3 regions of the Arthrobacter sp. KBS0703 genome follow, and region 1 is predicted to be linked to each of the others. Evidence: riboswitches for the same ligand, from Rfam matches in the RefSeq annotation. Region 1 holds a riboswitch; each other region holds the start of a gene.
What was found. Region 1 has a riboswitch for cyclic di-AMP ahead of B1A87_RS17925 (hypothetical protein). Riboswitches for the same ligand answer to the same signal wherever they lie in the genome.
Positions count from the first base shown of each region.

Region 2: another riboswitch for cyclic di-AMP. It lies ahead of B1A87_RS24055 (hypothetical protein); the one in region 1 lies ahead of B1A87_RS17925 (hypothetical protein).
Region 3: another riboswitch for cyclic di-AMP. It lies ahead of B1A87_RS14355 (C40 family peptidase); the one in region 1 lies ahead of B1A87_RS17925 (hypothetical protein).

Region 1 covers NZ_MVDG02000001.1:3,855,597-3,860,924, forward strand. The annotation lists gene B1A87_RS17915 (GTP pyrophosphokinase family protein) at 14-1,120, shown strand; gene B1A87_RS17920 (SulP family inorganic anion transporter) at 1,127-2,629, shown strand; cyclic di-AMP (ydaO/yuaA leader) riboswitch at 2,720-2,919, shown strand; gene B1A87_RS17925 (hypothetical protein) at 2,921-3,703, shown strand; gene B1A87_RS17930 (hypothetical protein) at 3,914-4,435, shown strand; gene B1A87_RS17935 (diguanylate cyclase) at 4,459-5,328, opposite strand, start outside.
Region 2 covers NZ_MVDG02000001.1:3,236,322-3,241,649, reverse strand. The annotation lists gene B1A87_RS15020 (bifunctional glycosyltransferase family 2/GtrA family protein) at 1-404, opposite strand, end outside; gene B1A87_RS24060 (hypothetical protein) at 650-961, opposite strand; gene B1A87_RS24055 (hypothetical protein) at 958-1,431, opposite strand; cyclic di-AMP (ydaO/yuaA leader) riboswitch at 1,437-1,600, opposite strand; gene B1A87_RS15010 (HAMP domain-containing sensor histidine kinase) at 1,696-3,273, opposite strand; gene B1A87_RS15005 (response regulator transcription factor) at 3,277-4,017, opposite strand; gene B1A87_RS24050 (hypothetical protein) at 4,911-5,087, shown strand.
Region 3 covers NZ_MVDG02000001.1:3,088,886-3,094,213, forward strand. The annotation lists gene B1A87_RS14335 (molybdopterin molybdotransferase MoeA) at 1-50, opposite strand, end outside; gene B1A87_RS23310 (DUF6457 domain-containing protein) at 47-397, opposite strand; gene B1A87_RS23315 (NTP transferase domain-containing protein) at 544-1,050, opposite strand; gene B1A87_RS14345 (HNH endonuclease) at 1,075-1,575, opposite strand; gene B1A87_RS14350 (NlpC/P60 family protein) at 1,799-2,566, opposite strand; gene B1A87_RS14355 (C40 family peptidase) at 2,666-3,346, opposite strand; cyclic di-AMP (ydaO/yuaA leader) riboswitch at 3,399-3,592, opposite strand; gene B1A87_RS14360 (M23 family metallopeptidase) at 3,708-4,529, opposite strand; cyclic di-AMP (ydaO/yuaA leader) riboswitch at 4,534-4,777, opposite strand; gene B1A87_RS14365 (metal-dependent transcriptional regulator) at 4,913-5,328, opposite strand, start outside.

The sequences.
Region 1 (5,328 bases):
ATAGTTTGGAACCATGGCAAGCAACTGGGATCGCCTGGACGTCAGTCAGCGCGACTCCGTGCAGGAAAACGTAGAGCTCTACGAGCGAGTCCGGCCTGCCCTGAAGCTGGTCACCCGCGAGGTCCTGCAGACCCTCCGGACAATGCTCAAGGACACCGAAGTCACGCCGCTGTTCGTCACCGGCCGCACCAAGTCCGTGGAGTCCTTCCGGGAGAAAATCTCCCGCACCGAAGAGCCGCTGGAACCGGGCGACCCACGGGCGCTGAAGTTCCCCGATCCGTTCCGCACCCTCAACGACATGGTGGGCGTCCGCGTCATCACCAAGCTGCCGGCCGAAAACGCCGCCGTGGCCAACCTCATCAAGCGCCAGCGGCAACTCTTCGACTGCCGCGGCGACCGTGAGAAGGACATCGGCTCCATCGAGTCCGGGACGTACGGCTACTCCAGCCGCCACCTCATCCTGCGGACCATCCAGAACGAGGCCGTCAAGGACTACCAGCAGGTCTTCAACCCGGAGGCGCAGCCCAACGGCAGCTACTTCTTCGAATGCCAGATCCGCACCGTGTTTGCGCATGCGTGGAGCGAAATAGAGCATGACATCCGGTTCAAGGCCGAGGACCCGCGGGCCTGGACCCCGCACTTCGACCGCCAGTTCACCGCCACCGCCGCCATGCTCGAAACGGTGGAGACCGCATTCGCCGACCTTCATGAACGCTACGAGGAGGTCCGCGGCTACTGGGACATGGACGGCGAGGGCTCGGCGCAGCTCACGCCCAACCGCATCCGCGACGTCTGGCGCACGCTGCTTCCGCACGTGGACCGTAAAGTAGATGACGACTGGGGATGGGCCGCCGAGCTCATGGCAGCCCACGGCCTCAACCAGACCGTGCAGCTCGCCGGCCTGCTCAGCGCCAACCGGATCACCGAGGTCCGCAAGGCCCTGGACCACCGCTACTCCCCCGGCCCGGACCGGCTGCTGGACGACCTCCTCCTCTGGCAGTACGGCACCAAGCACATTGACCTCACAGCCGAGGCGCCCGACGCCGTTCCGCACCCCCGGCGCGACAGCCTCCAGCGGCGGCTGAAGCAGATCGAGCGCTACCGCCAGACCAAGAAATAGGGATCCATGAAGCCCGAACAGCTCCAGTCCGTCCGGGCAACACTGCGCTCCCCGCGCCGGCTCAAAACCGAGGCCCTGGCCGGCCTGGTGGTGGCCCTCGCGCTCATCCCGGAGGCCATCGCGTTCTCCGTGATCGCAGGCGTGGACCCCCGGATCGGCCTGTTTGCGTCCTTCACCATGGCCGTGACCATCTCCTTCGTCGGCGGCCGTCCCGCCATGATTTCCGCGGCCACCGGCGCCGTGGCCCTGGTGATCGCCCCGCTGATGCGCAGCCACGGGCTGGACTACCTGATTTCCGCGGTGATCCTGGCTGGCGTCTTCCAGATCCTCCTGGCGGTCCTCGGCGTCACCCGGCTGATGCGCTTCATCCCCCGTTCGGTGATGGTGGGCTTCGTCAACGCCCTGGCCATCCTGGTATTCATGGCCCAGCTTCCTGAGCTCATCGGCGTCCCGTGGCCGGTGTATCCGCTGGTGGCCGCGGGCCTGCTGATCGTCGTCGGCGTTCCCCGGATTACGACGGCGGTACCGTCGCCGCTGGTGGCGATCGTGCTGCTGACCCTGTTGGCCGTCCTGGCGGGAATCAATGTCCCCGCCGTCCGGGACAAGGGACAGCTGCCCGAAAGCCTGCCCTCGCTGTTCGTGCCCCACGTGCCGCTGACCCTGGAGACGTTCCAGACCATCGCCCCGTTTGCACTGTCCATGGCGCTCGTGGGGCTGCTGGAATCACTCATGACGGCCAAGCTCGTGGACGACATCACGGACACCCGCTCCAACAAGACCCGCGAGTCCTGGGGCCAGGGCGTGGCCAACATTGTGACGGGGTTCCTGGGCGGCATGGGCGGCTGCGCGGTGATCGGCCAGACCATGATCAACGTCAAGGGCTCCGGCGCGCGGAGCCGGGTTTCCACGTTCCTCGCCGGCGCGTTCCTGCTGGTGCTGGTGGTGACGCTGGGCGACGTCGTGGGCCTCATCCCGATGGCCGCGCTGGTGGCCGTGATGATCTTCGTCTCGGCCATCACCTTTGACTGGCACTCGGTTGCCCCGAAAACCCTGAAGCGGATGCCGCGCTCCGAAACGGCCGTCATGCTGATCACCGTCGCCACCGTGGTGGTGACACACAACCTGGCGATCGGCGTCGGCGCCGGGGTGCTCGCCGCGATGGCGATGTTCGCCCGGCGGGTTGCCCACTTTGCCACAGTGGAACGGACCGAGGTGGAGCTGAACGGCCGGACCGTGGCCACGTACACCGTGGACGGCGAGCTGTTCTTTGCGTCGTCGAATGACCTCTACACCCAGTTCGATTACGCCCGGGACTCGGAGCCGCACGTCGCCGGAGTGGTGATCGACCTGCACGCCTCGCACCTTTGGGACGCCTCCACCATCGCTGTGCTGGACGCCGTGACAGAGAAGTACCGCAGGCACGGCCGGGACGTCGAACTGATCGGACTGAATGCGGCCAGCATCCAGATGCGCGAACGCCTCGCGGGCAAGCTCAACGCCGGCCACTAAGGGACCGCAGGGTGCCGTTACCTTAATGTGACATTCGGAAGAGCCTCCCGTACCGTGGAAAAGGTGCCCTTTTCACCGAAGAGGGCATTCCCGCGCTGATTGCCTAACTCTGCCGCAGCCCGGGATCCGTTCGCAGACCATGTCCGGCAGAGACGGGGAAACCAATTTTCGGCCCGCTTGAACGGGCCTTGGGGTGAAGCCGCGCAGCTCCTGCTTCTGTTCAGGACGTGCGGCCGGGTGTCTCCCATCCGAATCCGACAGCTCACCTCGCAGGCATCGGGAGAGGCTCAGATGTGTATAAGAGACAGTATCCTTGGCCGCCGCCGCGCAGCCGCCACCCGCTCGAATCCGCTCGTTTCGGCCTCCCGCGCCGTCACGGCCGGAGGACTGGGACGCCAGACCGCCGTCATCCTCGCGGCGTCGGGGCTTGCCTTCACCGGAAGCATCGCCGCGAATGCCGCCAACGGACCCGCACAGCAGGACGCGGCCCCGGCCGCCGCACCCGCCGCGGCACCCGAGGCTGTCAGCCAGGCGCAGGCTCCGCTGAGTGCGGACTCCAGCGTCCGGATTGACTACGAGCGCCCCATCGTAAAATCCACCCCGGCTCCCGTCGTGGAAGCCCCGGTCGTGGAGGCGCCGCCCGTGGCAGAGACTCCGGCGCCCGTGGCCGCACCCGTCGCTGCTCCGGCTCCGGCGAAAATCACCGTCCAGGCCGCGGCGGCTCCGGCCAAGGCCCCTGCGGCTGCCGCCGGCAGCGTCAACGCCTCCATGGTCTCGTCCGCCTACGCCCAGCTGGGCATCACCCAAGACTGCACCGCCATGGTTGAAAAGGCACTGGGCGCCTCCGGGATCCCGGTGGGCGACCTCGCCCCGATGCAGTTCATGAACTACGGAAGCGTCGTCTCCACCCCCCAGCCCGGCGACATGGTGGTCCAGTCCGGCCACGTGGGAATCTTCGTCGGCAACGGCAATGTTCTCAGCGGTGGCATGAACGGCTCCAACCAGACCGTGGTTCACCCGCTGTCCTGGCTGACCGCCACGGGCCCGGTCACGTTCGTGCGGGCCGCGGCTTAACAGCGCCACAACATGCATTCAGCGGGGCTCTTAGGGCACCGCGTGGAGGGCCGGTGTTCCGCTGCCTTGGGGGCAGCGGAGCGCCGGCCCTTTCACTGTCCCGCCGCAGCATCCGGGGATGCGCACCAAATCCCCCTGCACCAGCCGCGGACTAATCAGTATGCTGACAGAACAGCCATTACGACGGCCCGCCACCGGGAGGAAAAGACCGTGAATGAGAGCAACATCGACGGCGGAACCATCGATGACAATTCGTTGTCCGCGTACTTGCACAGCCATCTGATAGCGGCAGCCGCCGGAGAGCGCCTCTTCGAACAGGCGGCCAAAACCTGGGACGGCACGCCGCACGGCACCACCCTCAGCCACCTTGCCGCGGAAGTGAGCGCGGACAAGGCAGCGCTCCACGAGTTCTCCGACCTGATGCATCTGCACATGCCGGCCTACAAGAAGCCGTTGTCGTGGATCAGCGCCCAGATCGGCAAACTGGATCCGCTGAATCCGCTGCACTCCCCCGACGGAGCCACAGGTCAGCTCGCCCTCGAAGGACTCATCAGCGCGGTCACCGGAAAGTCCCTGCTCTGGAAGTCGCTGATCATCCTCTCCCGCACGGACGGGCGCATCGACCCCGACACGGTCAACCGCTTCCTGGACCGCGCAAACGAGCAAATCCGGGAACTGGAGGCCCTTCTGCTCGACACGACGCCGGAGCGCCTCTCCACGTCTGACGGATAGGGGCTTCCTGGGCCGTGGCCCGGTCACCCTTGGACGGTTCGGTTCCGCCCCTGCGATTTTGCCTCGTACAGGGCGACGTCGGCGGCGGCGATCAGCTCGTCCAGGTCTTCCGTCCCTGCCGTGAATTTGGAGAGGCCGTAGCTGACGGTGGGCATCCGGAGCACCTCCGGTATGGCATATCTGGCAAGCCGCCGGCTGATCTCCGTGGTGATGGTCTCGGCCTGGCGCGGACCAACGCCCGGGATCATGAGGATGAACTCCTCTCCGCCGTATCGCCCCACAAGGTCCGTGGAGCGGACCGTCTCCTTGCAGGCATCGGCGAACGCCTGCAAGGCAAGGTCGCCGGCCGCGTGGCCGAAGGTGTCATTGACTGTCTTGAAGTGGTCCAGATCGGCAAGGATCAGCGTTCCGGACGTGTCGAGCTGCCTGCAGCGGTCCATCTCAGCCGCCGCCAGCTCAATGAACGCGCTGCGGTTGAGGAGGCCGGTCAGGCCGTCCTCCCTGGCCACGGTCTGGAGTGCCCGCGTCTGCTGCTCCGTGCTGAGTTCGGCCATGCTGAAGGAGCCGACCACCAGGAACACCATGGTGACTAGCGTGGTCACGGAGGATCCGAAGTAGGTGACAAACGTCGGACCGGCCGGACCTTCCGCGATGAAGATCGCCAGACGGCCCACGTAGAAGACGGCGACGCCTCCGGCAGCTATGGCCGTTGGTATCCGCACCCGGGAGTAGCCGGGCTCCAGCTGCCACAGCTCGCGGGAAGCCAGGCCAATGAAGAGGCACATGGAGCCCAGGAATACAGCACCCCCGGCCCATGTATTGGATCCCGGATTGTCCAGGGCTGCGGCAATGCCCGCGATGCCCGGGACGGCGACGGAGAGCCAGACGTTGCA
Region 2 (5,328 bases), 620 kb from region 1:
GCCAGCCACACCTTCCGGAGGGCGTTGCCGCGGCCCTTTTCCTCGAGGTGCACCACGGAGACCTCACGGAGCTCCCTGGCCACGCGCTCGGCGGCCTTGAGCGTGCCGTCTGTGCTGGCGTTGTCCGCCACGGTGATGCGGAATGAATGGGGGAAGGTGCCGCGAAGGTAGGCGTGCAGCCGGCGCAGGCACTCCTCCAGGTCACGTTCCTCGTTGTACACCGGGATGGTCACGTCGAGCACGGGGACCGCGGCGTCGGTGTCGATGGGTGAACGCCGCGGGTGCCTCGTGAGCGTGCGGGCCGGGCCGTGTCCGGACGCCAGCGCGGCGTGGCGGGGAGCATGCGGCTGGGGGTGCAGCGGAGGGTGCGGCTGGGATCCGGAGGCCTGGTCTGTGAGCGTCATGCATCAACTGTGGCCGCGTCCCATATGAGGGTTTTAGGTCGAAGCTGTGCACGGGCTGTGGAACTCCGGGCCGCCGCACAGGAGGGCCCGGGCCGCCGTCCGGGTGCCGCATTTTTGCACCACTTTCCAGGCCGCAAGCCTTGGCACAGACGCCGAAGGGCCCCGGATCACGCGGATCCGGGGCCCTTCGTCAACCTCAAAGCGGTGCAGAAATGCGCGCCGCCCTCAGTTGCTCACAGTCTGGGTTAGTACCAGTTGTTGGCGAGGTGGAAGTTCAGCGCGCCGCAGGGGGAGCCGTAGCGTTCCTTGACGTAGTCCAGGCCCCAGTTGATCTGCGTCCGGTAGTTGGTGAGGTAGTCCGCCCCGGCGCTCGCCATCTTTTCGGCAGGCAGGGACTGCACTACGCCGTAGGCGCCGCTGCTCGCGTTGGTGGCGGTGGTGCGCCACTCGGACTCCTTGGTCCACAGGGTCTGCAGGCACTGCATCTGGTCCGCGGCCCAGCCATAGGAAGCGAGCTTGGCGGCCGCATAGGCCTGCGCGCCGGCGGGGTCGTTCACGGGGACGGCGGCCGCGGGCTTGGGAGCCAGGGCAACCTTGGCGGCCGGGGCAGCAGCAGCCTTGGCCGGCACCGGGGCTGCCTTTGGGGCGGCGGGCGCCGGAGCGGCCTTGGGCGCCGCCGCTTGGCGACGGACTGCGGAGCCAGCGCGGCTGCGGTCGGAGCGGGCAGGGCAGCGATGAGCGTCTTGTCGAAGTTGAGCGTCGGCGCGGGGGACGCCGTGGCTGTCGCCGCTGCGGAGCTGGCCCGGGGTGCGGACTGCTCAGCTGCCTGGCTTGCCGCGCCGACGCCGATGAGCACGGCGCAGGCGGTGGTCACTACGGCTGCGCGGCGGCCGAACGACGGGATGCCGGCGGTGATCCGGCCCCAGTGTGTGGCGGGCGCTGCCGGCTCGGCGCGATGGCGGGAAAGTTTCTGCCGGGACTGCTTGGGAGCGCCTTCAGGGCGCGCTTTTACCTTGAATTCAGACATGGTGGATTGCCTCTCAACACCTGCGGAGTTAGCTGTCGGGTTCGGATGAGGTCATCCGGCCGCACGGAAATTCACGTGTCGGCTTCACCCCAAGGGCTGATGCGAAAAGCCCGGGACTCTGGTTCCCCCCGCCTCTGCCTGGTCATGCGGAATCCGGGAAAGCGGCAGAGCTGGGCGTCCATCCGGAAGTGCTGCCCTAACGGGAGCAACACCCTATCGACGGTACAGGAGGCAAACGCTTAAGTCACATTTGGGTAACGGAGATCACGACGACGGCGCGTCGCCTTGCGCCGGCAGCCGGACGGCGAATTCGGTCCGGCCGGGCCGCGAAGTGACCTCGACGGTGCCGCCGTGGGCTTCCACGATCGACTGCACAATGGACAGCCCCAGGCCGCTGGTTCCCTCTGCCGAAGCGGACCCCGGGGCCGCCGTTCCCGAAGCCGCCGCCGCGGTCCGTCCGCCGGAGCCGGCGGGCGAGAGGACCTGCGCCGGCGTCGCACGGGACGCGTCTGCGCGGGCGAAGCGTGCGAAGACGCGGTCCACGAACTCCGGCGGGATGCCGGCGCCGTCGTCCGTCACGGTGACCACGGCGCTGCCGTCGGCCGATCTCATCACGCCGGTCACCACGGTGGTTCCCGATCCGGTGTGCTTGCGCGCGTTGGACAGCAGGTTGGCCAGCACCTGGTGCAGCTGCGAGGCGTCGCCGCGGACCACCACCGGCTCTTCAGGTAGTTCGAGGTGCCAGATGCGGTCCGGGGCCATGACTTTTTCGTCGCTGACGGTCTCGATCACGAGCTGCGTGAGGTCCACGTCGCTGAGCTTGAGCGGCTGGCCCTCGTCCAGCCGGGCGAGCAGCAGGAGGTCCTCCACCAGGGTTGTCATCCGCTCGGACTGGCTTTGGACGCGGGCCAGGGACCTTTGGCCGTCCGGCGTGAACTTCTCGGTCATGCGCATCAGCTCGGTGTAGCCGCGGATGGCCGTGAGCGGGGTGCGGAGCTCGTGCGAGGCGTCGGCCACGAACTGGCGGACCTTCATTTCGCTCTCCTGCCGCGCCTCCAGCGCGTTGGAGACGTTATCCAGCATCTGGTTGAGGGCGTGGCCCACGCTGCCCACTTCAGTTCCGGGATGGGCGTTCGACGGCGGGACGCGGACGGCGAGCGCCACCTCACCGGCATCCAGCGGCAGCCGCGAAACCTGCGTGGCCACCTCCGAGAGCTGCTCCAGCGGCTTCATGGTGCGGCGGATGAGCACCGTTCCGGCGAGGCCGATCAGCACGATTCCGCCCAGCGACACGATCGTGATGGTCACAACAAGGGACGTCAGGGTGCTCTGCTTGTCGGCCAGGGGAAGCCCGGTCACCATGACGTCGCCGTAGGGCGTCTGGGCGGCAACCAGCCTGTAGGCACCGGTGGACAGGGTGCGGTCAACGGGTACGCCGTCGCGGCGCAGTCCCAGGAGGACCTTGTCGTCTGCCGCCGAGAGTGTCTTGCGGGTGGCGTCGGAGGCCAGGAATCCTGCGCTGCTGACTTCGCCGGCCTGGATCCTGGCCGCCAGGGTGCCCACCCGCTGGCCCCTGCCCTCGAGGGGATCGGGCCCCTTGCCCGAGGCGCCGAACGGGGGACGGCCAAAGTCCCGGGCCCTGTCAGCGGCCCCGGTGAGCTGCTCGTCGAGCTGGCGGGTCAGGAAGGAGTCCATGCTGGCGTAGCTGAACAGGCCGATCGCGGCGCAGATGGCCACCAGCAGAGCCATGGCCACGAGGACAAGGCGGGTGCGGAGATGCCAGGTGCCCGGCTTCAGCCAGCTGCGGCGCTGGGTCCGGACGGCACCGGAAAGGTTTGCCACGGCCTAGTCTGCCGGTTTGATGACGTAGCCCGCACCGCGGACCGTGTGGATCATGGGCGGGTGCACGGCATCCACCTTCTTGCGCAGGTACGAGATGTACAGCTCGACAATGTTGGCCTGGCCGCCGAAGTCGTAGTTCCATACGCGGTCCAGGATCTGGGCCTTGCTGACGACCCGCTTGGGGTTCTCCATGAGGTACCGGAGGAGCTCGAACTGGGTCGCGGTGAGCTGCAGCTCGTCGCCGGCGCGGGTGACTTCCCGGGTGTCCAGGTTCAGGACCAGGTCTCCCACCACCAGTTCGGCGGAATCCATGGCGGCCACGCCCGAACGCTGCACCAGCCGGTGCAGGCGCAGCAGGACTTCCTCCATGCTGAAGGGTTTGGTCACGTAGTCGTCCCCGCCCGCGGCGAGGCCCACGATGCGGTCCTGCACGGCGTCCTTGGCCGTCAGGAACAGCGCCGGAACCTCCGGCGCGAAGGCGCGGATCCTGCCGAGCAGCTCTACGCCGTCGAAGCCGGGGAGCATCACGTCCAGCACGAGGACGTCCGGGCGGAATTCCTTGGCGAGCTTGACGGCCTCGGGGCCGTCTGCGGCCACGGCAACCGACCAGCCTGCCATGCGCAGGCCCATGCTCATCAGTTCGGACAGGCTGGGTTCGTCGTCAACCACCAGGGCACGGATGGGTGAGCCGTCCGGGTGGGTGAGCTGGGGAAGGTTGTTGGTCATGGAGTGCGAAGTGGCCATGGGACAACTCTCCGTTCCGGGGTTTAGCCGGCGCTTTGGTGTTCCTGTGCGCCGGCTGTGAATCCAAGCCTAGCGAGCTGGAAGGCGCAGCGTGGGGATTTCTCGGGTCACAGGCATGGCCCTTGCCCTGCACAGGCCAGTCACAGGAACGGTTCCCAGTCTGGAATGGACAACTTCCGCACGCCTGAAGGAGATAACAATGAGCGGACAGCAGTACCCACCTGTTCCGGAAACCACGCCCCTGCCGCCGGCTGCCCGGTCGCAGGCCGGCGATCAGCCGTCCGGACAGCACCAGGCAGCTCCCCATGCAGGGACGGGCGATCACCAGGGAGCCCCCCAGAGCGAAGCCCGACGGAACGCCCAGGCGGCCGAGCCTGCCACGGCAGCCATTCCCGAGCCCGCACCGGGCCGGGGCGCCGGGTGGGGTGCGCCTCCGGCCGGCAGCCCAGGCGATGCGGCAGCCAATCCGAAGCCCTGGACCATGAAGCGCGGACTCGTGGTTGCCGGCGCGGCCACTGTCTTGGCGGCCGGGGCGGGCGCTGGCGTTTACAGCCTGAGTGGTAACGCAGCTGCGGCCAACGGGACCGCGGCATCCGGTGCCGGGGGCCAGGGCGGACTGGCACCGGGAGGAGTACAGCGGGGCGGCGTACCGCAGGGCGGCTTTGCCAACGGCGCCGTGCCCGGCCAGGGAGGCGACTTCGCGCCGGGCGGGTTGGGCGGCATGGGCAGCGGCGTTTCGTCGGCCGTCCACCCGAGTACGTCATCGAAGAGGGCAGCCAGTACGTCACGAAGGTGGCACAGCTGGGCACCGTCGCGAACGTCTCCTCGGGTTCCGTCACGGTCAAGAGCGCGGACGGATTCACCTGACTTACACGGTGGGCGAGGCCACCGCCGTGAGTAATCAGCAACAAAGACGCCAGCAGTCATCTGCGAGCGGGTTGACCGTAGCGGACATCGCCGCCGGGGCCACCGTGAGGATCGTGGCGGCCAAGGAAGGTTCGGCCTTCCCTGCCGAAACCGTGCAGCTGATCGCCGCACTGCAGACGGGCCAGACGGGGCAGACCAGCTGAGACTGGTGCCTGGTGCCTCGTGGTTGCCGGCGAATGGCGGGTGCCTGCGAAAGCAGCAGGCGCCTCTCTCTGGATCGCGTCTCTGGATCGCGGCAACGGCGGTGCGTCCAGGTCCGCCGGCCTGGGCGCAGCCGGGACGCACGCAGCGGCTTGACCCGTGCCGGCGTGCGTGCTTGGCCCAAAATCTTTTGTCCGAATGGCGTCATAGCTGGACAACTAGGGATTTGCGGCGCCGGAATTC
Region 3 (5,328 bases), 770 kb from region 1:
TCAGCCTCCGGGGCGGCGTCGGCGGAAGGCGGTTCGGGAGGGGCTGTCATTCCCCCGGTGTCCCGCTGGGAGCCGCAACGCCGGCTGTCCCGCCGGCTGCGGGCGGAACGGCGGTGCCCAGCGACTCGTCCGCCGCGTATGCCTGGGACAGGGTACGGGCCACATCCATGGCGGCCTTCATCGACGTGGAATCAGTGGCGCGGTCCGAACCTGACGCCAGGCCGGCAGCAAAGCCGGCAATGAAGGTGGTCAGCGGGGCGGCCGGCCGGACAACCGAATGCGCGGCAACCCCGGCGAGGGACAGGACCTCGTTGATGTCCACGTCAACGTCCTCCAGCTCGAAGGCACGAAGCAGCAGCCGGCACCACTCCTCAAGGGTTTCGTCCTGGCTTTTCATGCCTGCCTCCAAAACTCGACTGCCGCTGCGGCGCTGCGGAGGCGGATCATTGCCCCCGTGCAGCCACTCCTAGTGCGGCCGCATCGTCCCAGGTATCCACGTCATCCGTGGAGCCGGCAGGGACCATGACAGCCTGCACGTCAAGCCTAGCAAGGAGAGCGAAAACTGACCCGTGCGTCAGACTCCCGGCGGCCTCGGCGTCGTCGACGGCGCGTTGTAGCGCAGCTGTGCGGTAAAAACCGGCCAGCGGCTGCAGACGGCCGTCCGGGGACGATGCCAAGACGCTGCCGGCCGCGGCGGCAGCAGCGGCCCCGAAGCGCGCCGACGGCGTCGGCCGCCCGCGGCATATCGCATGCCAGGACAAGGACCAGCGCGGCATCGTCCTCGTCGGCCGCCCGGGCGCGCCGAAGGCCGGCCAGGCCGGCGGCGATGGCTGCCGCCGGTCCGGCGAACGGCGGATCCTCGCGGCAGCTCAGTATGCCGGCCGGGAGGTCGGCCGGTTCCGGGCCCACCACCACGATGCGCCTCGCGCCGCCTGCAGCGGCGATTGACCGCTCAAGGAGGGTGGCGCCGTCGTACATCAACGCGGACTTGGGCGTGCCGCCCAGCCGTGAGGAGCGGCCGCCTGCCAGAACTATCGCATCAAAGTCCACGTACCCAGCGTAATGCGGAGCAGGTCAGGCGGCAGTCTCCGGAAGCAGGAACGGATCCCACGCCGGCGTGGGCTTCTCCAGTTCCTTGATCTGCCAGATGGTGCCCACGGGAGGCGCCGGCACGAACCGGAGCTTCCAGCCCATTTCGCCGGGGGTGTGATCACCCTTGACGTTGTTACAGCGGAGGCAGGCCGCGACGAGGTTTTCCCAGGAGTCGGCACCGCCCCGGGACTTCGGGTGGACATGGTCTATGGTGTGTGCTGCCTTGCCGCAGTACGCGCACCGGTGGCCGTCCCGGCGGAGGACGCCGCGGCGGCTCACGGCGGTGATCATGTTGTACCGGGGCCGGATATAGCGGTTGAGGAGAATCACGGACGGACGGCCCATGATGTCCTGCGGCCCGACGACAGGATCCTCGCCTTCGGCCACCACGCTTGCTTTTCCGGTGAGCACAAGGACCAGCGCCCGGCGGAAGGTGACTACCGCCAGCGGTTCATATCCAGCATTCAGAACGAGAGTGCGCATGCACATACCTCTTCACGGCCGCACCCGGCAGAGGCGCGAGGGCCGGCTGCCCTCTGCTTGTCCGGGCTATGGATCGACACCACAAGAGTAAACACTGACAGGGCAGATGAGCGAATCGGGGACGCGGACGGACGTCCCGTGTCGGAGCGTACGGGGCAGGCGGGAACGCAAAAGGACCCCCGCCGCAGTGGCAGGGGTCCTTTGGAAGCCTTGGGCTTTAGCCTTAGCCGCCGACGCGGATGAAGACCGGGCCGGAGCCGACGTTGACGCTGAACAGTGCGGTGGTTCCGCCGTTCCAGCCGCCGTGCACCGCCTGGCCGTTGCCGACGTAAACTGCGATGTGGGCCATGCCCATGCCGCCGTTTTCGTAGTATGCGAGGTCGCCCGGCTGGGCTTCAGCAGCGCTGACCGTACGGCCGAGGGACAGGTAACCTGCCGGCCAGCCGTGGTAGTTGATGCCCACGGCTGCGAGGGAGTTGGTCGCCAGCGCGGTGCAGTCCTGCGAAACACCCAGCTGCGCGTAGGCAGCAGCGGCGATCGAAGCGCCCATGCCGCTTCCGGCCTTGGTCTTCGGCGCCGCCGGAGTGGAGGCGGTGACGGCGGCGTTGGCATCCACTGCCGGAGTCGCGTCGGCCGCGGGTGCCGCTTCCTGGACCTGGACGACAGGCTTGGGAGCCTCGACGGGAGCCGGCGTCGTGGAAACAGCAGGCTTCTCGTAGGAGATAGCGATGCTCGAAGCGGCGGAAATGGTTGCCGGCGCTGCGGACTGAACTTCAAGGGCCGACGTCGGAGCGGACTCCCGCTGAACGTTGGTCTCCGCGGCATTGGCGGCGATGCCGCTGGTCAGAACGAGTCCGGAAGCAGCAGCGATAACTGCGGCCTGGCGGCCTACTCCACCGGCGTTGTCGCCGACAGCCTTGGCAATGACGGCCAGCGAGTTGGTCTTGGTGACCTCGGCGCGGTGGCGTGCAATGGTCGCACGTGTAGTCATGATTTCTCTCTTTCGTGTTCCACGGACCGCGGTAGCAGGCCGTGGTTTAGCGACGCGCCGGCATCTTGGGGGTATGCCGGATCGTCTCGAATGGGGTTCTTAGCGAAGGGTGTAAAACGAGGACGTGCCCGTGGCGGACACTGCGTGCAGGATGGTGCCGTCCGAGGGGTTCAGCGCGCTGATCATCATGCCGTTGCCGACGTAGATGCCCACGTGGGCGCCGCCGTTCTGCATGACCAGGTCGCCGGGAGCCGGCGTTGAGGTGGGCGTCATGGCGTTCCACGCGTTGACGCGGGGAATGCTGATGCCGGCCTGCGCGTAGACCCACTGGGTGAAGCCGGAGCAGTCCCAGCCGCTGGGAGTGGTGCCGCCCCAGACGTACGGGTGGCCGATCCCGGTGTACGCGATGGCTGCCAGCCCCGAAGCCGCAGCGGACTTCGCGGCGTCGGTCAGCTTGTCAGCCTTCGCGGTGATGGACCCCGCAGCCGCGGTCTCGTCGCTGGACTGCGCGGCGAGGGTTTCGGTGACGGGGGCTGCCTCGGTGGTGACGGCAGGACGCTCGAAGGAGACAGTGGCGGTGGGCGCGGCGGTCACGGCAAGCTGCGTGGTCTGGGAACCGGACTCCGCGGAGGCGGAGACACCGATGTTGGCGTCGGCGGCGTTAGCCGGCATGCCAATGCTCAGGATGAGCCCTGAAGCAGCTGCGATGACAGCTGCCTGGCGACCTACTGTGCCAGCATTGACGCTTACTGCCTTGGACACGGAGTCCAACGGGTTCATACGAACCGTTTGCGCACGGTGGCGCGCAAGATTGTGGCGTGAAGACACGAAGGTAGCCTCTCCCAATGCCTACGAGGTGAGCTGTCGGATTCGGATGGGAGTCACCCGGCCGCTCTGCTTCCTGGGAAGCTTTGCGACTTAACCCCAAGGTCTTCTTGCGAAGACCAAAATTGGTTCCCCCGCCTCTGCCAGACGATGTAATGCGAACGGACCTTGAGCGGTGGCAGAGTTAGGCAATCCACTCAAGAGCGTCAACTTCGGAAAAGTTGACGCGGTTTAGACGGTACAGGACTTCGGAGCGAATGTCACATTCAGGTCACGGCATGTCACAAGAATGAGAGAGCACTCCATCGGCTTTGGCTCAGAGCCAGCCGGTGGGGTCAACGACGTCTCCGTTGACCATCACCTCGAAGTGGAGGTGGCAGCCGGTGGAGGCGCCGGTGGTCCCGCTAAGGGCCACGACGTCGCCCCTGGAGACCTTCTGGCCGACCTCGACACTGAATGACGACAGATGGTTATACGTCGTCTCCAGGCCGTTGCCGTGGTTGATGACAACGCGGTTGCCGCCACCGTAAGGGTGCCAGCCCGCGAAGGTGACAGTGCCGCTGGCGGCCGCGAACACAGACGTGCCGCACTGGGCCGCAAAGTCCTGGCCGCGGTGGAACTCTCCCACGCCGCCCGTAATGGGGCTCACGCGGTAGCCAAAGGGCGAGGACTTGACCAGGGTTTCGAGGGGTGATCCGAGGGTTCCTGCGGACGCGGCGCGGGAAATGCTGCCGGCGGACTGAGCGCTCAGGAGCTGCTTGAGTTTGCCGTCGGGGTCACCCTGGGTGGACACGGCAGTGCGGCTGAAGTCCACCTTGGCCGCGGCCTCAGCGGAGACTTCCGGCTGGGCAGGCGAGGCAAAAGAGGCGGGCGAGGAACTCTCCCCCAGGGCCATGACGGGGCTGGTGGCGGGAACCGTGACGGTCAGCAGGAGACCGGTGGCAGCGAGGGCGACTCCGGCTTTCTGGCCCACCCCGCTGGCTGCGGCAAAGTCCGTGACCTGGCGGAACGGGCCCCGGCGCCGACGAGCCTCGCGCTGCGCATCCCGGGGGCGTTCCGCGGAGAAGGCTTCAGGGAGGCGCGGCTCCGAAGCGGGACCGGTCGCGCGGCGGCGGCCCCGGGCATGCTGCATGGTCAAGAACGTTTCCTCTCTGGATAGCCTGCGAAGTTAGCTGTCGGATTCGGGTCAGAGAGTTCATCGACCCGGTCCGCCGTGACAAGCCTTTTCGGCGCAGGGGTATCCCGGGAGATTCCTTCTGCGGAAAGTGGCTTGCTGCTGCGGACTTCACCCCAAGGCTGTTTCAACAGCCGCTTGTGGTTCCCCCGCCTCTGCCAGTAGGTGCTTCGTGCTACTGATCCGCTGGCAGAGTTCGGCTCCAGATCAGGTAACGCTTTAGTATCGGCGCTGCCTTTTAACTATAGGTGATTAAGCTGCACGGTAATAATTCCGTTATCTTGCCTGTGCAAAAGTTGTAGGGCGTCCTGCCAACAGATGTCAGACAACCCGCGCATGGTGCGGGTTTAGCCTACGCGGACGAAGACGTGGGCGGCCACTTCGGGCGGCAGCTCCAGTGCGCCTTCGAACCCGGGGACACGCACGGAGATGTACTCCCCCACACGCTCGAGGGACACCGCGGCGCCAGGACGGATCCCACCTTCGTCCAACTGGACCAGCAGCTCCGGTTCAACCTGGATTGGTTCCGCCAGCCTGCTGACGGTCACGCGGGAGTCCGGGCCGTAGCCGGCCATGGCGTCGAGGAGGTTCAGGACCCCGTCCGAGAATGCGTTCGACGGCTGCCCGCCGAGCGCCGCCAGCCCGGGAATCGGATTGCCGTACGGCGACTCCGTCGGATGGTTGAGCAGTTCGAAGATCCTGCGCTCCACACGCTCGCTCATGACGTGCTCCCAGCGGCAGGCCTCGTCGTGGACGTACGCCC